Regions from separate parts of the Cutibacterium acnes genome, predicted to be linked through region 1. Evidence: riboswitches for the same ligand, from Rfam matches in the RefSeq annotation. Region 1 holds a riboswitch; each other region holds the start of a gene.
What was found. Region 1 has a riboswitch for cobalamin ahead of CPA42_RS11305 (anaerobic ribonucleoside triphosphate reductase). Riboswitches for the same ligand answer to the same signal wherever they lie in the genome.
Positions count from the first base shown of each region.

Region 2: another riboswitch for cobalamin. It lies ahead of cobI (precorrin-2 C(20)-methyltransferase); the one in region 1 lies ahead of CPA42_RS11305 (anaerobic ribonucleoside triphosphate reductase).
Region 3: another riboswitch for cobalamin. It lies ahead of mutA (methylmalonyl-CoA mutase small subunit); the one in region 1 lies ahead of CPA42_RS11305 (anaerobic ribonucleoside triphosphate reductase).

Region 1 is NZ_CP023676.1:2,250,322-2,253,595, forward strand. Features, by position in the region: gene CPA42_RS11305 (anaerobic ribonucleoside triphosphate reductase) at 1-1,508, opposite strand, end outside; cobalamin riboswitch at 1,585-1,778, opposite strand; gene CPA42_RS11310 (YbhB/YbcL family Raf kinase inhibitor-like protein) at 1,964-2,425, shown strand; gene CPA42_RS11315 (cutinase family protein) at 2,658-3,274, shown strand, end outside.
Region 2 is NZ_CP023676.1:453,739-457,012, forward strand. Features, by position in the region: gene CPA42_RS02255 (cobyric acid synthase) at 1-971, shown strand, start outside; cobalamin riboswitch at 1,116-1,276, shown strand; gene cobI (precorrin-2 C(20)-methyltransferase) at 1,298-2,053, shown strand; gene cobM (precorrin-4 C(11)-methyltransferase) at 2,050-3,021, shown strand; gene cobJ (precorrin-3B C(17)-methyltransferase) at 3,018-3,274, shown strand, end outside.
Region 3 is NZ_CP023676.1:647,437-650,710, reverse strand. Features, by position in the region: gene scpA (methylmalonyl-CoA mutase) at 1-236, opposite strand, end outside; gene mutA (methylmalonyl-CoA mutase small subunit) at 233-2,143, opposite strand; cobalamin riboswitch at 2,224-2,475, opposite strand; gene CPA42_RS13365 (alpha/beta hydrolase) at 2,689-3,030, shown strand; gene CPA42_RS13065 (serine aminopeptidase domain-containing protein) at 3,000-3,274, shown strand, end outside.

The DNA.
Region 1 (3,274 bases):
TCGACGTCGTGATGGGCTTCGATGGCCAATCTGGGCAGGTTGATCGACGTGAACGACAGGTTTCCACGTCCCCAGGTCTGGGCCCGGGACGGGTCATGCACGTTCGACATCACCCGAGTGCGGCAACCCATGTACGCGATTTCCGTCTCGGGGTGGCCAGGCCGGTAGAACTCGGCGTTGAAGGGGGCATCCTGGAAGGAGAAGTTCGGGAACAGCCGCTTGGCGCTCACCCGGCACGCCAGCCGGAACAGGTCGTAGTTGGGATCGCCCGGGTTGAGGTTGACCCCTTTCTGTACCCGGAAGATCTGGATCGGGAAGATCGCGGTCTCCCCGCCACCCAGCCCCGCCTCGGTGGCCTCCAACAGGCAGCGCATTACCATCCGCGCCTCCGGGCGTGTGTCGGTACCGTAGTTGATCGACGAGAATGGCGTCTGCGCTCCGGCCCGCGAGTTCATGGTGTTGAGGTTGGCGATGAGGGCCTCCATCGCCTGGTAGGTCTGGCGTCGGGTCTCTTCGAGGGCCTGACGACGAATCCGCTCGGCAAGGCGATCAGTGTCGCGGACGAGTCCAGCAAACAGCCGCCCGACCTGCTCGCGCTCGGCAGCAAGACCAGTCTCGTCAGGTTCCAACGTCCATTCCGAGGCCGCTTCCCGCACCTCGTCAACCTTGTCCTCGTCGCCCCCAAGAACCTCAAAGATTCGTGCCAGACCGGTCTGGGCGGCGCGCCTAAAGGTCTTGGCGACACCCGGTGCCATGTCACGATCAAAATTTGGCACGGCCTGACCACCGTGCTGGTCATTCTGGTTGGACTGGATGGCAATGCAAGCCAAGGCTGCGTATGACCCGATGGACTGCGGGGCACGCAGCACACCGTGGCCGGTGGAGAACCCGTGCTCGAACAAGTCGGTGAGGTTAATCTGGCAGCAGGTAGTTGTCAGAGTAAGAAAATCGAGGTCGTGGATATGGATGTCACCGTCACGGTGGGCGGCGGCGTGGGCAGGGTCGAGTACCTCCAGCAAGTTGAACTGTTTGGCTGACTCGGTGCCATAGCGCAGCATCGACCCCATAGCGGAGTTGCCGTCAACGTTGGCGTTCTCCCGCTTGGCATCAGCCTCCTCTGCGGACGCGAAAGTGATCTCGCGCAGGGTGCGCATCAATGCTGACTGCTGGTCACGGGCGACGGTGCGGCGCTGTCGGTACAGGATGTATGCCTTGGCGACGTCGTCATGCCCCTGGTCCATGAGCGTCTTCTCGACGAGATCCTGGATGGTCTCAACGTCCGGGGTCTCCTCGCCCATCTCGCTCAGCCGAGACATGACCTCCAAGGCAACCTCAGATGCATGCAACTCGGAGGTACCCATCCCGCATGCCACGAAAGCCTTACGGACAGCCTCGACGATCTTCGTCGAGTCGAAGCGGATCACCCTGCCGTCACGTTTGCGAATGGACGTCGGTACTGCGCGTTGCTGACTAATGGTCTGGTCGTCTGGTTGAACGATCGTCGACATGCTCACTCCTCGAAGCAGCGCACAGGTGGAGCATGGATAGCCCCGGGTCGTCCCGCGCGCCCGTTGTCGTACCGGGTCGTTGACCCGGGTACTGGCAGGTATTCGGACTTCAGGGCCCTCCGTCGTTAGACGGGTTCCTACCGAGCGACGCTTCCCAGCCAGCTGGCCAGTGCGTGATGTCGCCGTCGTTCCCTGTTACCGCTGCGGGGCAGTTCCGGTTTCCCACCGGATTCCCTCTTGCCTCCCATCACCGCCACACGAAGGGTTATCCCCTACATCTGGTGCCTGACGATGGGAACCAGCACAAGATAAAGGGTATACGCATTGGTGGCACACCTGCACGCGACCCCCCGAGTTGCCACGAAACAGCGCAGAGTCTGGCCTTACAAACCGGTTTTCCATCCTTGTAGCGGCGGCTGGCATGATGGACACACGCTCAGGGAAAGGACACTCCCATGAAGATCACCAGCACATCCATCACCGAGGGTCAGCCAATCGAACTGGCCTACGCCCACGCCGACGCGGGCGGCAAGAACATCAGCCCCCAGCTCAGTTGGACACCCGGCCCAGAGGGCACCAAGTCGTACGCCATCACCATCTACGACCCTGACGCCCCCACCGGATCAGGTTTCTGGCACTGGATTCTCGCCGATATCCCGGCCGACGTCACCTCTCTTGGCGAGGGCGGCCCGCTGCCCGCTGGGGGACGGGAGTGGACCAACGATTACCAGGAGGAGGGCTACTCCGGCGCCTGTCCGCCTCCCGGCCCCGCTCACCGTTACATCCACACTGTCCATGCCATGCCGACTGAACACCTCGACATCCCCGACGAGGCGGCAAACGTCCAAGTGCGCTTCGCCATCCACACCACCGAGTTGGACTCGGCGTCAATCACCGGAACCTTCCAGCAGTCCTGAGCCATCCTGTACCGATGAGGCAGGTGTCGCGGGTGTCCGCGGCACCTGCTTGACTGACATCGTGAAGGTTCGGCAGGCACTTCTCATCGTCCTTGTCCTTTTCGGCCTGGTTTCGGTGCCCCTTTCTGCCAGCGCCGCACCGCCAAGCCCTACTCCGACGACCACCAGTACCGCGTACGTCAGTGAGACCCCGACCTCACGGCCATCGGTTGACGGGGGCCCGGGAGCGGGTATGGGCTGGGATTCGACCCCGGTGTCCTCCGACATGGCCGCGAGAATGGACTGTGCTTCGGTCATGTTTGTAGGCGTGCGAGGGTCGGGGGAGACCCCGCCGTACGGCGACACGATTACGTCAATCCGTGACGCCCTAGCGCAAAAGTGGCGAGGCAAGGGGACCGTTCGTCAGGTGTACCTGAACTACCCGGCCGCTGACCCCCACACCTTGCAGAACACCCCGATGAGCTCTCTGCTCTTCGACTCCACGATGCCATCAACCGAATATTTCGATTCAGCAGCTCTGGGAGCCAAAAAACTCATCGCCTTGCTTAATACCGAGAAAAAGCAGTGCCCTAAGGAATGGGTGGTTCTCGCTGGTTTTTCCCAGGGGTCACAAGCCATCACGCAGGCCCTTGCTCAGACCGACACCCCACAGCGTCTAGCAGGTGCCATCCTGGTCGGAAACCCCGACCATTACCCCGGCCAGAACGTCCAGGAGGTCAGTGGAGACGCCGACCAGTCAGCAATTGGTATGGCCGCCATCCTCTACTACCTACGTGAGCGCGCGAATGCCACCCCGGGCGCTAATCGTGACGCCCAGATGCGGGCCATCATCGAAGCCACGCTTAGTCT
Region 2 (3,274 bases), 700 kb from region 1:
TCGGTGACATTGACCGCGGCGGGGTTCTGGCAAGTCTCTTTGGCACCTGGGCACTTCTCGACGATGACGACCGGGCTCTGTTGGCCGGTTACATCGTCAACAAGTTCCGTGGTGACGATGCCATCCTCGCTCCCGGGCTTGAGGAGATCACCGATCGTACCGGGATGCCGAGTTTCGGGGTGTTGCCCTGGGTCCCGGGGGTGTGGCTCGATGGCGAGGACGCCTTGGAAGTGGGGCGGTGGCGTCACGAGGGAGACGCCGTCGACCCGTCATCCTTACGGGTTGCGGTGGTGCGGTTCCCGCGCATCTCCAACGCCACCGACGTCGACGCCATGGCTGGCGAGACGGGGGTGGACGTCCAGGTGACGACAAACCCGGATACGTGTCAGGCCGCTGACGTTCTCGTTCTGCCGGGGTCGCGGTCCACAGTGTCCGACTTGGAATGGTTGCGACGCTCGGGCATCGCTGACGTCGTGGCTCGCCGTGCCGAGCAGGGGCGCACCGTGGTGGGCATTTGTGGCGGGTACCAGATGCTGTGCCGGACTATCCTCGACCCCGATGGTCAGGAGACGACTCCAGGAAGTGTCGTCGAAGGGCTTGGACTGCTGCCGGTCGAGGTGGACTTCGCCGCCACGAAGACCCTTGCCTTGTCGCACGGGACATGGCGGGGGATCGAGGTTGGTGGCTATGAAATCCATCACGGCGTCTGTCGTTCGCTTGAGGACGCTGAAGCCTTCCTCGACGGCGTACACGTCGGTCCGGTATGGGGGACGATGTGGCACGGGGCATTCGAGCACGACGAATTCCGTCGCACGTGGCTGGCTGACGCGGCCCGTCACGCTGGTTCATCCTGGCGTCCGCACTCTGACGAGCTGGGTTATCAGGCTCGACGCGAGGCGATGATCGAAACCCTTGCCGACGCGTTAGAGGCTCACGTCGATGTCGATCGGATACTGCACCTGGTGCGTTGATCTGGCGGTTGAGGATTTTCCTACTCGGCGATGAACTCGGCCACCTTGTTCTCAGATGACCTGGTTCAGGCTGTGAGTGTGCAAGAACACCACGGCGGCGACAGAGAACCCGTTATGCGGTGCGGTGATGTGTTCCTCGCTACCGCAGCATTAGGTGTGTGTGGTGTCTCGTCTCGGCTATGCTCGATATGCGATCGAGCGATGAGCAATCCGGTGAGATTCCGGAGCGGTCCCGCCACTGTGAGACACCCCATGCGGTGCAGCCAGACGCTCTGCCCGGTTCCTGCCGAACAAACCGTCAGGCGAGGGTACCTGAGGAGAACCACATGAACGATGCCACGTCACGCACGCTTTTCGGAGTGGGAGTCGGCCCGGGCGACCCGGAACTGGTCACCGTGAAAACCGTACGCATCTTGCGCGAGGCAGACGTGATCCTCGTTCCCTACACCGAGGCCACCACTGATGGTCCGGGGCGTGCCGAGAGCATCATCACAGCTGTCGCCCCCGACATCGCCGGGCGTATCAGACGCATCCCCTTCTCAATGCGGGAGAGGTCCGGTGTCGGTGAAAAGCGCAAGGCCTCCTGGCAGGTCTCCTCCGACGCCGTGGTTACAGCTTTTGATGAGGGAGCCCGTACCGTCGCCCTTGCCACCGTCGGTGATCCGACTGTTTTCTCTACCTTCACCTATCTGCGTGCCAACGTTGAGGAGAGGCTGCCCGACGTCACCGTCGAGTTGAGCCCTGGCATTACCGCCATGCAGGCCCTGTCGGCTGCATCCGGGCGTCCACTCGTCGAGGGCAAGGAGATCCTGGCCCTCGTCCCGGCTACCGTCGGCATCAGCAAACTTGGGCAGGTCCTCGACCTCGTTGACTCGGTTGCGATCTACAAGGGCGGACGTAAACTCCCCGACGTCGTCGAGCAGTTGCGCAGCCGGGACCGTCAGGCTGTCATCGGCACCGACGTCACCTTGGAATCCGAGCAGATCATCACCCTTGACGAAGTGGCTGACGCGCAGACTCTGCCGTATTTCTCGACCGTCTTGACCACTCCGGAGCGCACCACCACAGGAGGGAAACTGTGAGCGAACCTCAGGCCGCACGGCCCACCCAGCATGTGTCTGAGAAGGCTCTGGAGGATTTAGACCACAACGTCATCGAGCCGCCGCCGGTGCCCCGTCGTGACATCCCCGAAGGAGCCGGCAAGGTCGTTTTCGTTGGAGCCGGACCGGGTGCCCCAGACTTGGTGAGTGTGCGCGGCGCTCGGGTCATTGAAACCGCCGACATCATCATCTGGGCCTCCAGCCTGGTACATCCCGACATGGTTGCCCGTCACAAGGAGGGCGCTGAGCTCATCGACTCCGCCTCTATCCCCTTGGAGGACCTTGAACCTCTCTACACCCGCGCCCGCGACGAGGGCCTGATGGTGGCCAGGGTCCACACCGGTGACCCGTCCATCTACGGGGCTACCGCAGAACAGCGTGACCTGTGTCGTCGTATTGGTATTGACTTCGAGACCATTCCTGGCATCTCTGCTTTCTCGGCTGCCGCTGCACGGATGGACGTCGAGATCACTGTCCCGGAAGTCTCTCAGTCACTCATCCTCACCCGGCTCGAGGGCGGGCGCACACCCATGCCCGACGGTGAGACCGTTGCCTCCTTCGCCCGTCATGGGGCGACTATGGCAATCTACCTGTCAGCGGCCCGTAACAAGGCGCTTCAGGAGGCCTTACTGGAGGGCGGATATCTGCCGGAGACCCCCTGCATCATCGGGTATGCGGTGACCTGGCCCGAGGAGATGATGTTCCGCTGCGACCTGGCTCACCTGTCGGAGACGATGCGTAACCACAAGCTGTGGAAGCATGCGGTCGTCCTCGTGGGCCCGGCGCTGGCAGAGGGGCCGATCTCCACCCGCAGCCACCTCTATCATCCCGGTTTTCGTCACGAGTATCGCGCAGCCGACGCTCAGGCCCACGCTGACCTCAAGGCTCACGGTACCTGCGGCGTCTACCACCGGAACTCCACGAACCCCGACACGAAGGGCAATTCATGATTCGCGTCCACGGATATCTCGGCACTATTAGCGACGCCCTGCGCGAGGAAGTTACCCAGGCTGATCTCGTCGTCGGTGGTCAGCGTCACCTTGATGCCCTCGCTGTCCCCGACGATAAGCGTCAGAAACTTGGACTTATCGGGCCTGCCATTGAGCGGATCCAGTCGCTGCCTGACGACGCCAACGTCGTTGTTATCGCCTCCGGTGACCCGCTGTTTTTCGGTGTGGTTCGCCGGATCCGACAGGCCGGTTT
Region 3 (3,274 bases), 890 kb from region 1:
TACATGGTGGCGTACGGGCCATGTGTGAATGGTGGCAGACCGGCGTAGGTGTCTAGCCAGTCCATGTCACCGTAGACGTCCTCGGAGTAGAGGTGACCAACCGGAATTTGCTCCGGAGTGGTCCAGGGCTCCTGCTCACCGGCGGCCGCAGCCAATCTGGCGAACTGCTCCTGCGCATCTGCGGGAACCGAAGAATCCCCGAGGTTAATGGAATCGAAACGAGGCAGGGTGGTCACTTGGCAACTCCCAACGTGTCCAGAGTGGCGGTCAGGACGTCCACGACGTCCATCCCGAGGTAGATGCGCCCGTCGATGACCTTCTCGGCCTCGGCGGCATCATCACCGAATTCCTTGAAGGCACCTGACAGGTAAACCAGCTTGGCGCCAGCCTCCTTGAGGGCCTTGGCGACCTCGAGACCTTGAGCCGCGTAGGTCTTGGCGTTCGAGCACAGGTCGGCGATATCAGCACCAGACTCCTTAAAGGCCTTCACGACCTCCTCGGTGGTGCCCCCCTCACACTCGGGGGTTTCCATGCCGGCGATGTGCCATACCGGGGCGGAGAATCCCTCGCGCGGGCCAAAGTCACGGCGGGTTCCCAGGCAGGCCAGGAACACTTTTGGACGCTCAGGGCAAGTGGCAGAGCGATCAACGAGGGCCTCGAAGACCTCGGCGTCACGGTGCCATTCCAGACCCTCACGGGCCGGGGCTGCTGGATACGGTTTGGTCTCGACGGACTTGGCATCGAGCAGCGGGAACTCACTGACGGCCGTAATCGGCTGCTTGCGAGTGGCAAGACGCTTGGCACGCTCGGTGTTGAGCTTGTCGAGCTCGGTGCGGACATGGTCGCCGGTGAGGGCGGCAGCCATGCCACCAGCAGCCTCGACGGCCTGGAACTCGGCCCAACCGGCATCCTCCAACTTCTTGGTGAGTGCCTCGACATAGAAGGAGCCACCAGCTGGATCATTAGCGCGACCAATATTCGACTCTTCAGCGAGAATGATGCCGGTGTTGCGAGCGATACGACGAGAGAAGTCACTCTTCGGTAAACCAATAGCGGCGTCGAAAGGCAAGGTCGTGACCGCCTCAGCGCCACCGACAGCAGCACCGAAGGTTGCGATCGTGCCACGAAGGATATTGACGTAAGGATCGTCGCGAGTGAGCTCGCGCCAGCTGGTGACCGCTTCTTGACGGGCACCACGCTTAGCAGCCGGTACCTCGAAGACCTCGCCAACACGGTTCCACAAGGTACGTAGGGCACGCAGACGGGAAATAGTGAGGAACTCGTCGTGGGTGGCCGTGACGCGGAAGTTGATGGAATCGAAGGCCTGCTCAGCTGTCAGCCCCTGCTCAATGAAAGCTCGGACGTACTCAACGCCGGTCGCGACAGCCCACGCGAGTTCGTGCACGTCGCCAGCACCGGCGTTGTGGTAGATCGTGGCGTCAACGACGAAGGGGCGGGAGTTCTTGTAATTCTCGGTCTTCTTGACCCACTCGGCCATCCCGGACAAGTCTGGGTTACCGCCATTAAGGGCCGCAAAACCGATGGGGTCCAGACCGAGGTTAAACGACAGCTTGTCAGCATCGATCTTGGACTCAATGTAAACATCAAGGAGAGCCTGAGCAGCGGCCTCCTGGTCATCACGGCTAGAGACCTCAACCTTGGCCAGGTCGAGCAACACATCCTTGAGGTCACCCGCAATGTCCTCGGGCTTAATGGCGTCAGCCCCGACCCGCAGCCACAGGGACGTCACGCCACGCTCAAGGTCGGCGATAACGGCCTTTTTAGTGAACGCGACATCGGGATCCTCATGAAGGGCCCGGACATCCCATGCATCCATGCCGCCTTCACGGATCGTGGTACCACGAGTGAACGGCGGCACGCCCGGAACACCGAGCTTCTCGGGGGCATCCTGACGCCGGTACATCGGCTCGATCTGGATGCCGTCGACCGTAGTCGGCTCGAGGCGCTTCATTCCCTGCTCGATGTTGAGTTCCTTGCCCTCGGGACGACCCCGGTTCAGAACCTTAAGGACCGCCTCCTCCCACTGCTCGTGGGTGACCTTCGGGAAGTCCCCGGCCAGGCTCAACTCCTCAGGCATCCTGTCCTCGACGGACTTGGATGCGAGGTTGTCAGGATCAGTCATTCGTTAGACTCCTGCTCCGCTGTGGATGGTTGGACGACCTCGGTCGGCCCTCGAGACCTCGGACGCTGTGGTACACGCGTAGTGCACCACACGCTCTGGCAGGTATTCGGACTCGTGGGCACCTCGTCTGCCGACGAGTCCTACGTCACCGCTTCCCAGACCGAAGCCCAGTGCTTGATCGCTGCCAAACCGATTCGAGAACCGGATAAGCGACGATGGTGATGTCGTTCCCACTCACCGCTGCGGGGCAGTTCCGGAGTCTCACCGGATTCCCTCTTACCGCCTCAAAATCCCACGAAGGATTCCTTGGCACCAGCAGGTACGATACTAGGCCGCGCACAACCACCTCCGTGCAGCGGGGTCACAAGTGCACGATTGTGCACATGCAGGATGAACGGCCGCGCAGTAACTGCTAGAGCCTGCGGTACTGGGCTCAGTTAGCCGCTTTGGACATGACACCCGTACTCACCAGCCATTCACCAGCGGCCCACGAGGTGTTAGCCTCGCCGCTATTGACAGCTGAGCCGCTGACAAGGAGGTCAATCATGGCATTGCAGGAAATCGAATTCACTTCACGCAACAGACGCGACGCCATCCAGGCATGGGCTTACGAACCAGTGGGAACGCCGGCGGCCGTCGTCCAGATCATCCACGGTCTGGGTGAGCACTCACGCCGCTACCTGCACATGATTTCAGCTCTGCTAGATGCGAGCTTTATCGTCGTCGCTGACGACCATGCCGGCCACGGTCGCACCGCCATGCAGTCGGGCCAGTGGGCTGACGCGGGCGACAACTCCGCCGAGGTTGTCATTTCCGACGAGCTCACACTGCAGCAGCAGTTGACAGGCCACCCTGGGTGGTCTTCGGTCACAGTTGGGGTTCCCTGATTGCCCGTGCGATGGCTACCCGCCCCAACGCCCGCCTCGACGGCTTAGCACTAGGCGGCGTCGTGGCGCAGCTACGCGGCCTCGAGACCACCCTTGACCACGAGGCGCTCGCGAAGGCCATGGCGACCAACCCGGCCGGTCCCGCCCCCGAGTCCCTCGTCGCCCAAATGTTTGACGGATGTACTGACCGCTTGAGCGAAGGCGACGGCCCCACCGGCTGGGTGGCTCGTAACAGGGACGTGGT